DNA from 3 places in the Rhizobium sp. N621 genome. Region 3 is predicted to be linked to each of the others. Evidence: predicted binding sites of a transcription regulator. Region 3 holds the regulator's gene; each other region holds the start of a gene.
What was found. Region 3 encodes LexA, which represses DNA repair genes until DNA is damaged. Its sites were predicted from a motif close to TGTTCNNNNTGTGTTCNG; they were not measured.
Positions count from the first base shown of each region.

Region 1: AMK00_RS02250 (DNA recombination protein RmuC) is a predicted target of LexA. The motif match lies at 2,303-2,320, and genes of this name have one in related genera.
Region 2: AMK00_RS04435 (PA0069 family radical SAM protein) is a predicted target of LexA. The motif match lies at 1,751-1,768, and genes of this name have one in related genera.

Region 1 is NZ_CP013495.1:455,175-459,674, forward strand. Features, by position in the region: gene AMK00_RS02245 (ribokinase) at 68-967, opposite strand; gene AMK00_RS02250 (DNA recombination protein RmuC) at 1,047-2,270, opposite strand; gene AMK00_RS02255 (globin-coupled sensor protein) at 2,474-3,970, shown strand; gene def (peptide deformylase) at 4,069-4,500, shown strand, end outside.
Region 2 is NZ_CP013495.1:906,599-911,098, reverse strand. Features, by position in the region: gene moaB (molybdenum cofactor biosynthesis protein B) at 1-352, shown strand, start outside; gene AMK00_RS04445 (hypothetical protein) at 435-770, opposite strand; gene AMK00_RS04440 (glycosyltransferase family A protein) at 1,179-1,697, opposite strand; gene AMK00_RS04435 (PA0069 family radical SAM protein) at 1,837-2,994, shown strand; gene AMK00_RS04430 (ribonuclease HII) at 3,162-3,851, shown strand; gene AMK00_RS04425 (F0F1 ATP synthase subunit B) at 4,299-4,500, opposite strand, start outside.
Region 3 is NZ_CP013495.1:2,000,755-2,005,254, forward strand. Features, by position in the region: gene AMK00_RS09770 (ComEC/Rec2 family competence protein) at 1-1,856, shown strand, start outside; gene lexA (transcriptional repressor LexA) at 1,837-2,556, opposite strand; gene AMK00_RS09780 (VOC family protein) at 2,755-3,651, shown strand; gene kdsA (3-deoxy-8-phosphooctulonate synthase) at 3,648-4,493, shown strand.

The DNA.
Region 1 (4,500 bases), 1.5 Mb from region 3:
GAGGAAAGCCGCAGAAATCCCCTCAAAATCGAAGGGAGGTCCGGCCACCTTTCGCAAGGAGGCCAGCCTATATTCTGTCTGCGACTTCCTCGCTCAAAGGAATCGACGGTTGCGCGCCTGATTTGAGGCATGCGAGTGAACCGGCGACCGCCGCGCGGCGCAGCGCCGTCGGAAAATCCACGCCGTCATCGAGGCTGGCGGCGAAATAGCCGCAGAAGGTGTCTCCCGCTCCGACCGTGTCGACAGGATCGATCGCCAACCCTTGCGCCCGTGAAATGACCCCGTCGCGGATGGCGATGACGCCGTCACCGCCGAGCGTCACGATCAGCGTCTGGCCGGTCTCCTGATGCAGGCGGACAAGCGCTGCCTCGCGCTCTTGCGTGTCCATGCCGTTCTGTCCGGCGAGCCGCTCGAACTCGGTCTCATTGGCAATGACGATATCGGCCAGGCGACCGAGACGCGGTGCATCGGGGATCAAGGGGGCGAGGTTGAGGATGCTGGTGATGCCCTTGGCGCGCGCGGCCGAGAGCGCGCGTTCGACGGCCGCGACAGGCACCTCGAGCTGCAACATCAGCATGTCGCCTTCGTTCATGCGGCCGATCGCGATTTCCGCATCCGCAGGCGTGACCAAGCCGTTGGCGCCCGGAACCACGGCGATCATGTTCTCGCCGTCGCCGCCGACGAGGATCAGCGCCGTGCCTGTGGGGCCGTCGACATGCTTGACGAGGGAGAGGTCGGTTCCGGCCTCATCGAGCAGGGCGAGAGCATCGGCGGCAAAAGCATCCTTGCCGACGGCGCCGGCCATGTGCACATAGCGGCCGGCGCGACGGGCTGCCAGCGCCTGGTTGGCGCCCTTGCCGCCGGCGGCCGTGGCAAAACCGTTGCCGGCCACCGTCTCGCCGGGCTTTGGCAGTCGCTCGGTCGTGGCGATGAGATCCATGTTGATGGATCCGAAAACTGTGATCATCAGGCTGTCCCGTCTTTTGGAGCATGCGAATGACATCATGCTCCTGCTATTTCATGGGGCGAGACACTGCCCGAAGCGATCACTCCTCGTCAACCACCCGAAGCTTGAGAAGGCCGGTACGGCTTTCCACGGATTTGGCCGGAGTCTCGTCGTGGCGGGCGGGCTTGGCGTCGCCGCCTGCCTCGAATTCCAGCGCTTCGATCTTGGCGCCGCGCCTGGTGAGCTTGTCGGCCGACGTGACCACCATGTCGATATCTTTCTGCGCCAGGGCGAAATGGCCCTGCAGCTTGCGCACCCGCTCGTCGAGGCGGCTGAGATCGTCCATCAGCAGCGCCACCTCGCCCTGGATCAGATGCGCCTGCGCCCGCATGCGCTGGTCTTTCAGCACCGCCTGGATGACCTGGATCGACAGCATCAGCAGGGATGGCGAGACGATGACGATGCGCGCCCGGTGCGCCTTCTGCACCAGGGCCTCGAAGTTCTCGTGGATCTCCGCGAAAATCGACTCTGACGGCACGAAGAGAAAGGCCGTCTCCTGGGTTTCCCCCTGAATCAGATATTTCTCCGAAATATCCCGGATATGGATCTCCATGTCGCGGCGGAACTGCTGGCCGGCGATCTTGGTGGCCTCGGGGCTGCCGGCGTCGCGGATGGCGTTCCAGGCTTCGAGCGGGAACTTCGCATCGATGACGAGCGGCGGCGCGCCGTTCGGCATGTGGATCGTGCAATCCGGCCGCGAGCCGTTCGAAAGCGTCTGCTGGAAGGCATAAGCGCCCATCGGCAGGCCGTCCGCGACGATCGTCTCCATCCGCGACTGGCCGAAGGCGCCGCGCGTCTGCTTGTTCGAGAGAATCGCCTGCAGTCCGACGACGTCCTTGGCGAGCGTCTGGATATTGTTCTGCGCCGCATCGATGACCGCCAGCCGCTCCTGCAGCCGCTGCAGATTCTCATGCGTCGATTTGGTCTGCTCGGTGATCGTCGAGCTCATGCGCTGCGACATGCCGTCGAGGCGTTGATTGATCGACTGATTGAGTTCGCTTTGCCGCGCGCCGAAAACCTCGGCCATGGCCGTGATGCGGCCCTGCATCTCGGCCTGGATCTTCAAAAGCTCGGCCATGCGCATCGCACTTTCCCTGGCGCGCAGATCTGCCTCCTCCGCCTGTTCGCGGCGAAGGCCGGCGGAGCGCAGAGAAAGGACGATCACCAGCAGGATGATGGCGGCAAGAACGCCGCCGGCCAGCGCCGGCATGGCCGGGCTGATAGAGGCGACGGAAGCTGCGAGCGATTCGGAAGTGACGGTCATGGCGCAACCATAACAGAAGATGCGGCAAGATATAGATCAAAACGTGAACGAAATCGGCGATCCTCAATATCTCAAGAGGCCGCCGCGCCTTGCCGGCCAACGCGGAAAATCGCGGCCGGATTTAACGATTGCTCAACCATATTCGCCAAAAGCTGTGGCGCAGAATTCCCTCCCGCGCCGTCGCGCCAAATACAGAGATACCCATGACATCCCAGCAGACCGACAGCGCGCTCAAGCAGCGTCTCGATTTCATCGAACTGGACGAGGCGGCGCGCAAGTCGATGCGGGAGCTGCGCCCTCTGATTGCCGAGCTGATCGGCGGCGCCCTCGATAAATTCTACGCCAAGATCGCCAGGACTCCCGCTGTCTCGAGCTTCTTCACGGACAAGAGCCATGTCGGCCATGCCAAGAAGCGGCAGCAGGATCATTGGGCCAATCTTGCAAGCGGTACGTTTGACGAGCGCTACGTCGAGGGCGTGACTGGCGTCGGCCGCACGCATGCCCGCATCGGGCTGGAGCCGCGCTGGTATATCGGCGGCTATGCCATCGTCATGTCCGAGCTCGTCAAGGGCATCATGGAGAAGCAGTGGCCGTCGGTCTTCGCGCGCCAGCAGGGTAAACTGCTCGCCGAGAAGCTGTCGGCGGTCATCAAGGCGGGCATGCTCGACATGGATTATTCCATCTCGGTCTATCTCGAGACGCTTGAAGCCAAGCGTCAGGCTCTGGAAGAGCAGCGCGCCCAAGCCGAGGCTGATCAGACGATGGCGCTGGAGCAGCTGCGCCGCGGTCTGGAGGCGCTGTCGAGCGGGGATCTCGAGGCCACCCTGCCATCCGACCTGCCGGGCAATTTCCGGCAGATGGCCGAGGATTACAATCGTGCCGTCAAGGCTCTTCGCCAGTCCTTCGCATCGGTGCGCGACACGTCGGGCCATATCATGAACGGCGCCGACGTCATCTCCAATGCGACCAATGACCTGGCGTTGCGCACTGCCCAGCAGGCGGCGGGTGTCGAGGAGAGTTCGGCTGCCCTGCAGCAGCTTTCCGTCAGCGTCGGCCAGACCGCCGCCAATGCCGAGAAGGCTTCGGATGCCGTACGCGAGACGCAGCAGAAGGCGAAGAATTCGGGTGAACTCGTCACCAGCGCCGTCTCGGCGATGGCCGGCATCGAAAAATCCTCGACGGAGATTTCCAAGATCATCGGCGTCATCGACGAGATCGCCTTCCAGACCAATCTGCTGGCGCTGAACGCCGGCGTCGAGGCAGCGCGCGCTGGTGATGCCGGCAAGGGCTTTGCCGTCGTCGCCCAGGAAGTGCGCCAGCTGGCCCAGCGCACGGCCGAAGCCGCCAAGGAGATCAAGAACCTGATCTCGCAGAGCTCGACCCAGGTTAATGAGGGTGTCGGCATCGTCTCCAGCACCGGCGAGGCGCTGAACGACATGATCGGCCGCATCGACATCATCAACCGCTTCGTCGCCGATATCGCCGCTGCCGCCCGCGATCAGGCGACCGGCGTCAACGAGGTCAGTGTGGCGATCCGCAGCATGGGCGAGATCACCCAGCAGAATTCCGGCATGGTCGAGCGCACGTCGGCGGAAACCGGCCGCCTCAAGGACGAGGTGGACCAGCTGATCGAGCTGCTGCGCCGCTTCCGCGCCCGGCCGGAAGGCCGTTCCGTCGCCGCCACCCGCCGGGCGGCATGAGGCGAATATGGCGAAATTCCGGGCGGGGATGGAAAAAAGCGTCTTCCCCGCCCGCCGGATAATTCCATAGTGGGAAAAGATGGGTTATGGGAACGCCCATGACCATCAAGCCACTCATCATTCTTCCCGATCCCCTTCTCCGCCAGCTGTCCAAGCCGATCGAGCGGGTCGACGCCGAGCTGCAGCGTCTGGCCGACGACATGCTGGAAACCATGTATGACGCGCCGGGCATCGGCCTTGCCGCCATCCAGATCGGCATACCGCGACGCATGCTTGTCATCGACGTGTCGCGCGAAGGCGAAGAAAAGCAGCCGCAGGTCTTCATCAATCCGGAGATCGTCAAATCTTCCGACGAACGCTCGGTCTATGAGGAAGGCTGCCTGTCGATTCCGGATTATTATGCCGAGGTCGAGCGCCCGGCGGTCGTCTCGGTCAAATATCTCGACCGCAACGGCAAGGAACAGACGGTGGAAGCCGACGGCCTGCTCGCCACCTGCCTGCAGCACGAGATCGACCACCTGAACGGCGTG
Region 2 (4,500 bases), 1.1 Mb from region 3:
CGAGCGGGATGAGATCGACGTCGTCATCACCACAGGCGGCACTGGCTTTACCGGCCGAGACGTGACGCCCGAGGCGCTGGAACCGCTGTTCGAAAAGCGCATGGACGGCTTTTCCGCCGTCTTCCACCGTATTTCCTATGATAAGATCGGCACGGCGACGATCCAGTCGCGCGCCACTGCGGGCGTTGCCAACTCGACCTTCATCTTCGCCCTGCCCGGCTCGCCCGGCGCCTGCCGGGACGCCTGGGACGGCATACTGAAAGCACAGCTCGATTATCGCAGCGTACCGTGCAACTTCGTGGAGATCATGCCGCGCCTGGACGAGCACTTGAAACGCGGCGCACAGAAATAGACCGGCGCTGCCGTTACAGCCGCCGCGATCGCGCCGTCGAAAATCCGATTCAGACTTTTCGGGGCCGACGCGCCGGCGTTTGTCATGTGGCAATGCCCGGCAGAGCCGGCATCGAATCCCAGCTATCACCCGACAGCAAGATGCAGCTTATGCCGTGAACATCCGTGACCACGAGCGTCCAGGTGCCGCTTTTGGCGGCATAGACCTCGAGAACGGCGTTCTGGTTGACCAGCCCGACCGCGGTGAGCTTCTCACCGAAATTCCTGTCGAGGAAACTGACGACGTCGGATCGGCCTGCGCAACTGAGCATCGTCTGCGATGCTGCCGAATGCGGATGCGCGATCACCAATGTCGGCAATATGACCGCCAGCAGCCCGCAGATCATACTGCGTACGCCGTCGATCTTACCGCGTGTCATGACGCACCTCCTTTCGCCGGAAACCCGGCAGAAGAGGAGATTTGCCGACCTGTTCTGCCGTTCACCGGCATTTCACGGCATCCGTTGCGAAGCGCGGCGCTTCGGCGGCGCCATGCGCAAATTATAGCGCGAAATCCGATTGGGCGCCATCTTTGCGCGATGGCGGGACGTAATCACAAAGCGCACTTACGGCGAGACTAGCCCCTAATCCGGCTGCCGCCACCGACCGGGGTCGAGCCACGGGTCTCGACCCGTCCTTCGGACCCCCGCTTGCAGGGCGACGGGGATTTGCCGCGCCGGCTTCCTCCATCTCGACGTTGCGTTGGGCACGCCCCCTCGCCCCGTTTTTAACGGGAGAGGGTTAGAGTGATGGGCATCTCGGACAGCGTCGATGCAGGGATGGGCATTCTACCGCGCAGCGCGCGCCACCCAGGAGGGAATCAATTCACTTGAGAGCTTGCGCGGCTTCTGCCCCTTGGCGAAGTCGGAAACAGGCATACCGCTTCTGGCGGCGGCGAGCGCCAGGTTCTTCGGCATCAACAGCCCGAGCTCCAGCGGCGGCCGGGCGCGGGCGACGCGCTGGAAGAAGGGGCGCCGATAGCCGCGCGACGCGGTAAAGCGCGCCGGCGTCTTGTTCAGCGCCACGTATTCGGCGATCTCATCGATCCAGCCGGCCTGCGGCCTGGCGCCCGGCTCGACGAAGAGCAGCCATTCGCCGCGGGCGGAGCGAACGATGTCTTTGATATCCCACTGTGAATGGAAACGGCAGCCGGCGGCGTCGGCGACCCGCGAGGTGCCGTCGCGCGAGCCGTGATCAAGCACGATCACATCGCTGACGAGCCCTTCCACCGCGCCTGCCACCAATACCGATAAGGTCTGCGCCAGTTCGGATTCCTGATCCTGGCATTCGAGAACAACCGTCAACATCGATTATTCATAATGCGCCGCACAATTTTTTGCCAGCACCCTTTTGCGCATTTTGTTCTTGCATTGTTCTCATTTTGTCGATAGGAATTTAATCATCAAAACGGGTGGAGGCAACGGCTTTCCGCCGCGGGAGAATCCGATGAGAGAGCAGTCCCTGGCAGGGCAGGCCGCATTCGCGCCTGCCAATACGGCAGATATTGCCGATGCGATGATCGTGTCCTCCGGTCTCAGGGTCGAAGGCGACCGCCGGCGCGGGCGCGGAGCCGGATTGAATCCAACAGGACGGTTCGAAGCGCTGCAGCGGGAGACCTTCGACGACGGTTGGCAGACGCTGGAAGAGCTGCCGCCGTTCAAGACCGAGGTGCAGATCGAAAAGCCGCGCACCGCGATTACCCGCAACGAATCGCCGGATCTTTCCTTCGACCGCTCGATCAATCCCTATCGCGGCTGCGAGCACGGCTGCATCTATTGTTTTGCCCGGCCGACCCACGCCTATATGGGGCTTTCGGCAGGGCTCGATTTCGAAACGAAGCTCTTCGCCAAGCCCGATGCGGCGAAGCTCTTGGAGCGGGAGCTCGCCAAGCCAGGCTACAAGGTACGGGTGATCGCGATCGGCACCAATACCGACCCCTATCAGCCGATCGAGAAGGAATGGCGCATCATGCGCGGCATCCTCGAGGTGCTGAACAAGGCGAACCATCCGGTGTCGATCGTCACCAAATCGGCAATGATCCTGCGCGATCTCGATATTCTCCAGGAGATGGCCGGCAAGAACCTGGTGCGCGTCGGCATCTCGGTCACCACGCTCGACCGCAAGCTCGCCCGAGCGATGGAGCCGCGCGCCGCCACACCGCCGCGACGGCTGGAGACCATTCATGCGCTCTCGGAGGCAGGCATCCAGACTGCCGTCATGGCCGCTCCGCTGATCCCGGCGCTGAACGATCACGAATTGGAGCGCATCCTCGAATCGGCCAAGGCTGCCGGCGCGGCCGAGGCGAGTTATGTCATTCTCAGGCTGCCGCTCGAAGTCAGCCCGCTCTTTCGCGACTGGCTGCTGCAGCACTATCCCGATCGTTACCGGCACGTGATGTCTCTGGTGCGCTCGATGCGCGGCGGCAAGGATTACGACGCCGAATTCGGCAAGCGCATGAAGGGCGCCGGCCCCTATGCCTGGCAGATCGCCCGGCGTTTCGAAATGGCGGCGAAACGCTTCGAGCTGACGCGGCGCAGTGTGCCGCTGCGCGACGATCTGTTCGTGCCGCCGGATGGCAGCGGCGTACAGCTGTCGCTGCTCTGATTTTTTAAGCTTGCGCATCGGCTGCTCAGAAAAACCGCCCTGTTTTCGAGCCCCGAGCGCAATTCCCGCGGATGGCTTTGACCGCCACCATCCGCCGGACCGTCCCCGGCCGCCGCCCTGATCCGGGGACTTGCGGGAAATCGGGTTGGCGTGCGAGGTTCAGCCGCATGAAACGTCGCACGCCACCCGATTCTCCCCTGCTTTTCGACACGGTCCCTCTCGTGCCGGATTTCAAGCTCGAGCTCAAAGCCCGCAAGGCCGGCCACTGGCCGGTCGCCGGCGCCGACGAGGCAGGCCGCGGGCCGCTGGCGGGGCCTGTGGTGGCCGCTGCGGTCATCCTCGATCCGAAGCGCATCCCTGAAGGCCTCAACGATTCCAAGCAGCTCTCGGCGCAGCGACGCGAGGAACTCTTCGTGCAAATCCTGGCGACTGCGACGGTTTCCATCGCCTCTTCCAGCTCGACCCGCATCGACGAGACCGACATTCGCAAGGCGAGCCTGGACGCGATGCGCCGCGCCATCTGCAGCCTCGCCGTTCCCGCAAGCTACGTGCTGACGGATGGGCTTGATGTGCCGCCTGGCCTCGATTGCCCCGGACAGGCGGTGGTCAAGGGCGATGCCCGATCCGTCTCGATCGCCGCCGCCTCGATCGTCGCCAAGGTGACGCGCGACCGGATGATGGCAAGGGCGCATAATGTTTTTCCGGATTACGGGTTTGCCGCCCATGTCGGCTACGGCACGGCGCAGCACCGCGCCGGCATCGAGAAACATGGGCCGTGTTCGCTGCACCGGATGAGCTTTAGACCGCTGCGCAAGGGCGAGGACGGTCCTGAAATGGACGAGCTGATTTCCGAATAGCTCACCCAAAGAAAACCTGGCAATGAGAAGCCGGACTAGCACCGTAAGAGGCGCGCGAGGAAAAGAGAGGCCACGGCATGTCCTCTTCTCCCCGGCGGGGAGAAGGTGCCGGCAGGCGGATGAGGGGCCGCCGGCACACCCTCACGGAAAACCTATCCGCCACGCCAGCGGTAACGCCGCGCGCCACCGCCCTGAACACCGTCGACACAGGCTTGAACGGTCGAAACCCGCATCGGTTTCATTCGGAAAGACGGCTTCCCCGGCTCCCTCATCCGCCCTACGGGCACCGACCTGGGTCGAGCCACGTGTCTCGACCCGTCCTTCGGACCCCCGAGGGGAGAAGAGGGAATCGAGAGGGAGCGGTATGCCCTCGACCCGAGATCGAGTATTCAACAACAAAAAAGGCCGGGACATGCCCGGCCTTTTCCTCATTCTATACGCTACCGCTCAGTTGAGCCGTGTCTTGACCTGGCCAACGGCGTTGCCGAAGAGCTCGGACTGGACTTTGCCGTCGGCCTTCTTGGCGAGCACCGTTTCGGCGGCTGCGATCGCCAGATCGACGGCGGCGGAACGCACCGCCTTCATCGCATCGGCCTCGGCCTGCTTGATCTTCTGCTCGGAGAGCGCCGTGCGGTTAGCGACGAATTCT
Region 3 (4,500 bases):
CGATCGTCCGGGGCGCCGATGCGCCTTTCGAGATCGGCGACATCATTACCGGCAAGGCACGGCTGACGCCGCCGGCCGGCCCCGCACTTCCCGCGCTCAACGACTTCTCCTTCGGTGCCTATTTCGACGGCATCGGCGCCAACGGTTTCTTCTACGGTGCGCCGGAGAAACTCGACTTGGAGGCAGGCCCGCAGGCGGACAGGTCGACGGACGCGCTGCTCGAATGGCTCTACCGGCTGCGCAGTAGCATCGGCGACCGCATAAGATCGATCCTGCCCGGCGACACCGGCGCTTTTGCCGCTGCCCTGGTGACGGATGAACGGCGCGCCATCTCGAAGACGACGACGGAGGCGCTACGCCAGTCCGGCCTTGCCCACATCGTCGCGATCTCGGGCCTCAACATGGCGCTGTCGGCCGGCATTTTCTTCGTCGGTTTCCGGATGCTGCTCAGTCTCTTTCCCGGTGTCGCCCAAGCCTATCCGACAAAGAAGATCGCCGCCGCCGGCGCGCTCATCGCCGTCACCGCCTATTACCTGATCTCCGGTTTCGGGGTTTCGGCCGAGCGCGCTTTTATCATGATGGCCATTATGCTGATTGCCGTCTTCTTCGATCGGCCGTCGATCAGCCTGCGCAATATCGTTCTCTCTGCGCTCATCATCATCGCCATTTCACCTTCTGAAGTATTGGGACCGAGCTTTCAGATGTCCTTTGCCGCGACATTGGCTTTGGTATCGGGCTATCAGCTGTGGAAGGACAGGCGTGTCCGCGAAAGCGCTTTTCTGAAACTGCCGATCATCAGGCCGGTGGTTGCCGTCGCCGGTTTCTTCGGCGGCGTCTTCCTGACCTCGCTGATCGGCGGCTTTTCCACCGCACTGTTTTCGATCGAGCATTTTCATCGCCTGACGGCTTACGGCCTGCCGGCAAACCTTGCGACGATGCCGATCATCTCCTTCATCGTCATGCCGGCCGGGTTGCTGGCGATGTTGCTCATGCCTTTCGGTGTGGACGCTCCACTCTGGAAGGTGGTGGGATTCGGCCTCGATCTGGTGATTGCGGTCGCCAAGACGGTGTCCGGCTGGGGCGGTGATATCGGCGTCGGCCGCTTGCCCGCCTGGTATTTCGCAGTGGCGGTGGCAGGCTTTCTGCTGCTGACGCTGCTGCGCACCCGGCTGCGCCATGTCGGCACATCGATCATCGCCATCTCGACGCTCATCGTGCTGCTTCTGCCGCTTCCCCGGCCGCCGGATCTGGTGATTTCGGAGGATGGCAGTCTGGTTGCGGTCGTCGCGGCTGAGGCAATAGCTTCCAACCGTGAAAACCCGCCGGATTTCATCTTCGACCAGTGGCAGCGAGCGCTGGTCCTGCCGACACATGATCCGCCGAAGATGCTGGATGGTCCGGCTATCCCGCCGGAAGGAGAAGACCGCCGTGTCAGGCTTTCCCGCGATCAGCAGAACGAAGCGAGCGCAGCGATGCGGGCAGCCGCAGCAGGCGGTGAAGCAAACCGCTTTTCCTGCGTCAAGAAGGCCTGGTGCACATCAAGACTCGGCAATGGCCATATCGTCACCGTCATCGACAATGCCGCCTATCTCGGTCCGGCCTGCGATACGGCCGATATCGTCGTGACCTCGGTCCGTCTGCGCTTCGACAGCTGCCGTTCAGGCGGCACGCTTTTCACCGGCGAGACGCTGCGCAGGACCGGTTCCGTCGAATTGCGCTTCGCCGGTGCCGACCTGGAGGTCACCACCGCCTTCGATGCTTTGTCGCGACCATGGATGCGCCATCGCGCCTATGATTGGCGCAACGATCGTTTTACCGATTCCGGCCCATCCGGCGTCAGTGATAGCGACGGATGAGGCCGACGAGCTTGCCCTGCACCTTGACGCGGTCGGGTCCGAAGATGCGGGTCTCGTAGGCCGGGTTGGCGGCCTCGAGCGCGATCGAGGCACCCTTGCGGCGGAAACGCTTCAGCGTTGCTTCCTCGTCGTCGACGAGGGCAACGACGATATCGCCGGGACTTGCGGTGCTGCCGTTGCGGATGATCACGGTATCGCCGTCGAAGATGCCGGCATCGATCATCGAATCGCCCTTGACCTCCAGCGCATAGTGCTCACCGGAGCCGAGCATATCCGCGGGAACGACGATGTCGTGGGTGTTGTTCTGGATCGCCGAGATCGGAACGCCGGCGGCGATACGTCCCATGACCGGCACGGAGATGGAGTTGCCATTGTCGGCGACCGGCTTTGGCGCAGCGGGGGCGGCGACCGGCTGGGGCTTGCCGAGGCTGCCCTCGATGACGCTCGGCGAAAAACCGCGGCGCTGTTGAAGGCTGGGGTTATAGGCCTCCGGAAGTTTGATCACTTCAAGCGCCCGGGCGCGATTCGGTAGGCGGCGAATGAAGCCGCGCTCCTCGAGCGCCGTGATCAGCCGGTGGATTCCGGATTTCGAGGCGAGATCCAGGGCATCCTTCATTTCGTCGAAAGAGGGAGGGACGCCGGATTCCTTCATGCGCTCATGAATGAAAAGGAGAAGCTCCTGTTGTTTGCGCGTGAGCATCGACGTCAGACCCCGTGATTGAAACAAATCCAGAACAGACACTATATGTTCCATATGTGTTCCGCAAGTAGCTAAATTTCCGTAAAACTTCGTGGCAACTCGTCGAGATTTTTATTTTCATTCGCCGGATTGGTGCACATGTCTTGCATTGAGCGAGGTGCTGTCGCACATCTCTTGCCGGTTTCAGGAGGGATATTCATGAACGCGCATTCCGCCAAATCACACCCGCTGGATCATGTCGTGCTGCCCGTGGTCAATATCGATCTGGCGCGTGAAAGGCTCGGCAAGCTCGGTTTCACCGTCGCCGCTGATGCGCGCCATCCCTTCGGAACGGAGAATGCCTGCGTCTTTTTCGCCGACAAGACCTATCTGGAGCCGCTTGGCGTTGCGAGCATCGAGGAGAGCGAGGCAGCGGCCCGCCAGGGCAATGTCTTCATTGCCCGCAATCGCGCCTTTCGTTTCCGCTGCGGCGAGGAGGGACTTTCTGCGCTGGCCTTCCTCAGCGAGGATGCCGGCGTCGATCATAAGCGCTTCGTCGGCAACGGCGCGAGCGCCGGTGAGATGTTGCAATTCAGCCGGCCGATGCGGATGCCGGATGGTTCGGAGAGCGTCGGCAGCTTCAAGCTGGCCTTTGCAGCTGATTTGCGCGCCCCCGATTTCTTTCTCTTTACCTGCCAGCGCATCAATTCGTTCCCGACAGATCGCGCCGCGCTGGAGACGCATGCCAATGGCGTGATCGGTATTGCCGAGATCGCGCTTTGTGCGCCGGACCCGGCGGCATTCGCCGCTTTCGTCGGACTTGCGATAGGGCAGGCGGCGGCGGAGAAAACCGGTTTCGGCGTGAATATCGCGGCATCGAATGCGAAGATCAGCCTGATGACGCCGGAAGGGCTGGAGGCCTATTTCGAGCTTGTCGTCTCCTCCGCCGATCGTGGCCTGCGCGGCCGGGCAATCCTCTTCACTGTCGCCGATCTTGCCGTGACAGAAGCGCATTTGGCTGCTAACGGGGTGACCTACACGCGCAAGAACAACCGCATTCTGGTGAAGCCCACGCCCGGGCAGGGTGCGCTCTTCGCCTTCGAGGAAAAACGATGAGCACCGACACGAATTCCGAAGTCAGGATCGGCGAAGGCGAAGGCCAGGTCACCTTTTCCAATACCGCCCGCCTGTCGCTGATTGCCGGCCCATGTCAGATGGAGAGCCGCGATCACGCCTTTATGGTCGCCGGCACGCTGAAGGAGCTTTGCGGCAAGCTCGGCATAGGCCTTGTCTACAAGAGCTCCTTCGACAAGGCGAACCGCACCTCGCTCTCGGCAGAGCGCGGCATCGGCCTGGAGAAAGGCATGGAGGTCTTTGCCGACCTCAAGAAGGAATTCGGTTTTCCCGTCATAACCGACGTCCATACGGCCGAGCAATGCGCCGAGGTGGCCAAGGTGGCCGATGTCCTGCAGATCCCGGCCTTCCTCTGCCGTCAGACCGACCTTCTGATCGCAGCCGCCAGGACCGGCCGCGCCGTCAATGTCAAGAAGGGCCAGTTCCTCGCCCCTTGGGATATGAAGAACGTCCTGAAGAAGCTCAATGCCAGCGGCAATCCGAACGTGCTGCTGTGCGAGCGCGGCGCCTCCTTCGGCTACAATACGCTGGTTTCCGACATGCGCTCGCTGCCGATCATGGCGGCGATGGGCGCGCCCGTCATTTTCGATGCGACCCACTCCGTCGCCCAGCCGGGCGGGCAGGGCGAATCCTCGGGCGGTCAGCGCGAATTCGTCGAGACGCTGGCACGCGCGGCAGTGGCGACGGGTATTGCCGGCGTCTTCCTCGAAACACACCAGGACCCTGACAACGCACCATCCGACGGCCCGAACATGGTCTATCTCAAGGATATGCCGCGGCTGCTTGAGAAATTGCTTGCGTTTGATGCGGTCGCCAAGGCCTGACCTTCAA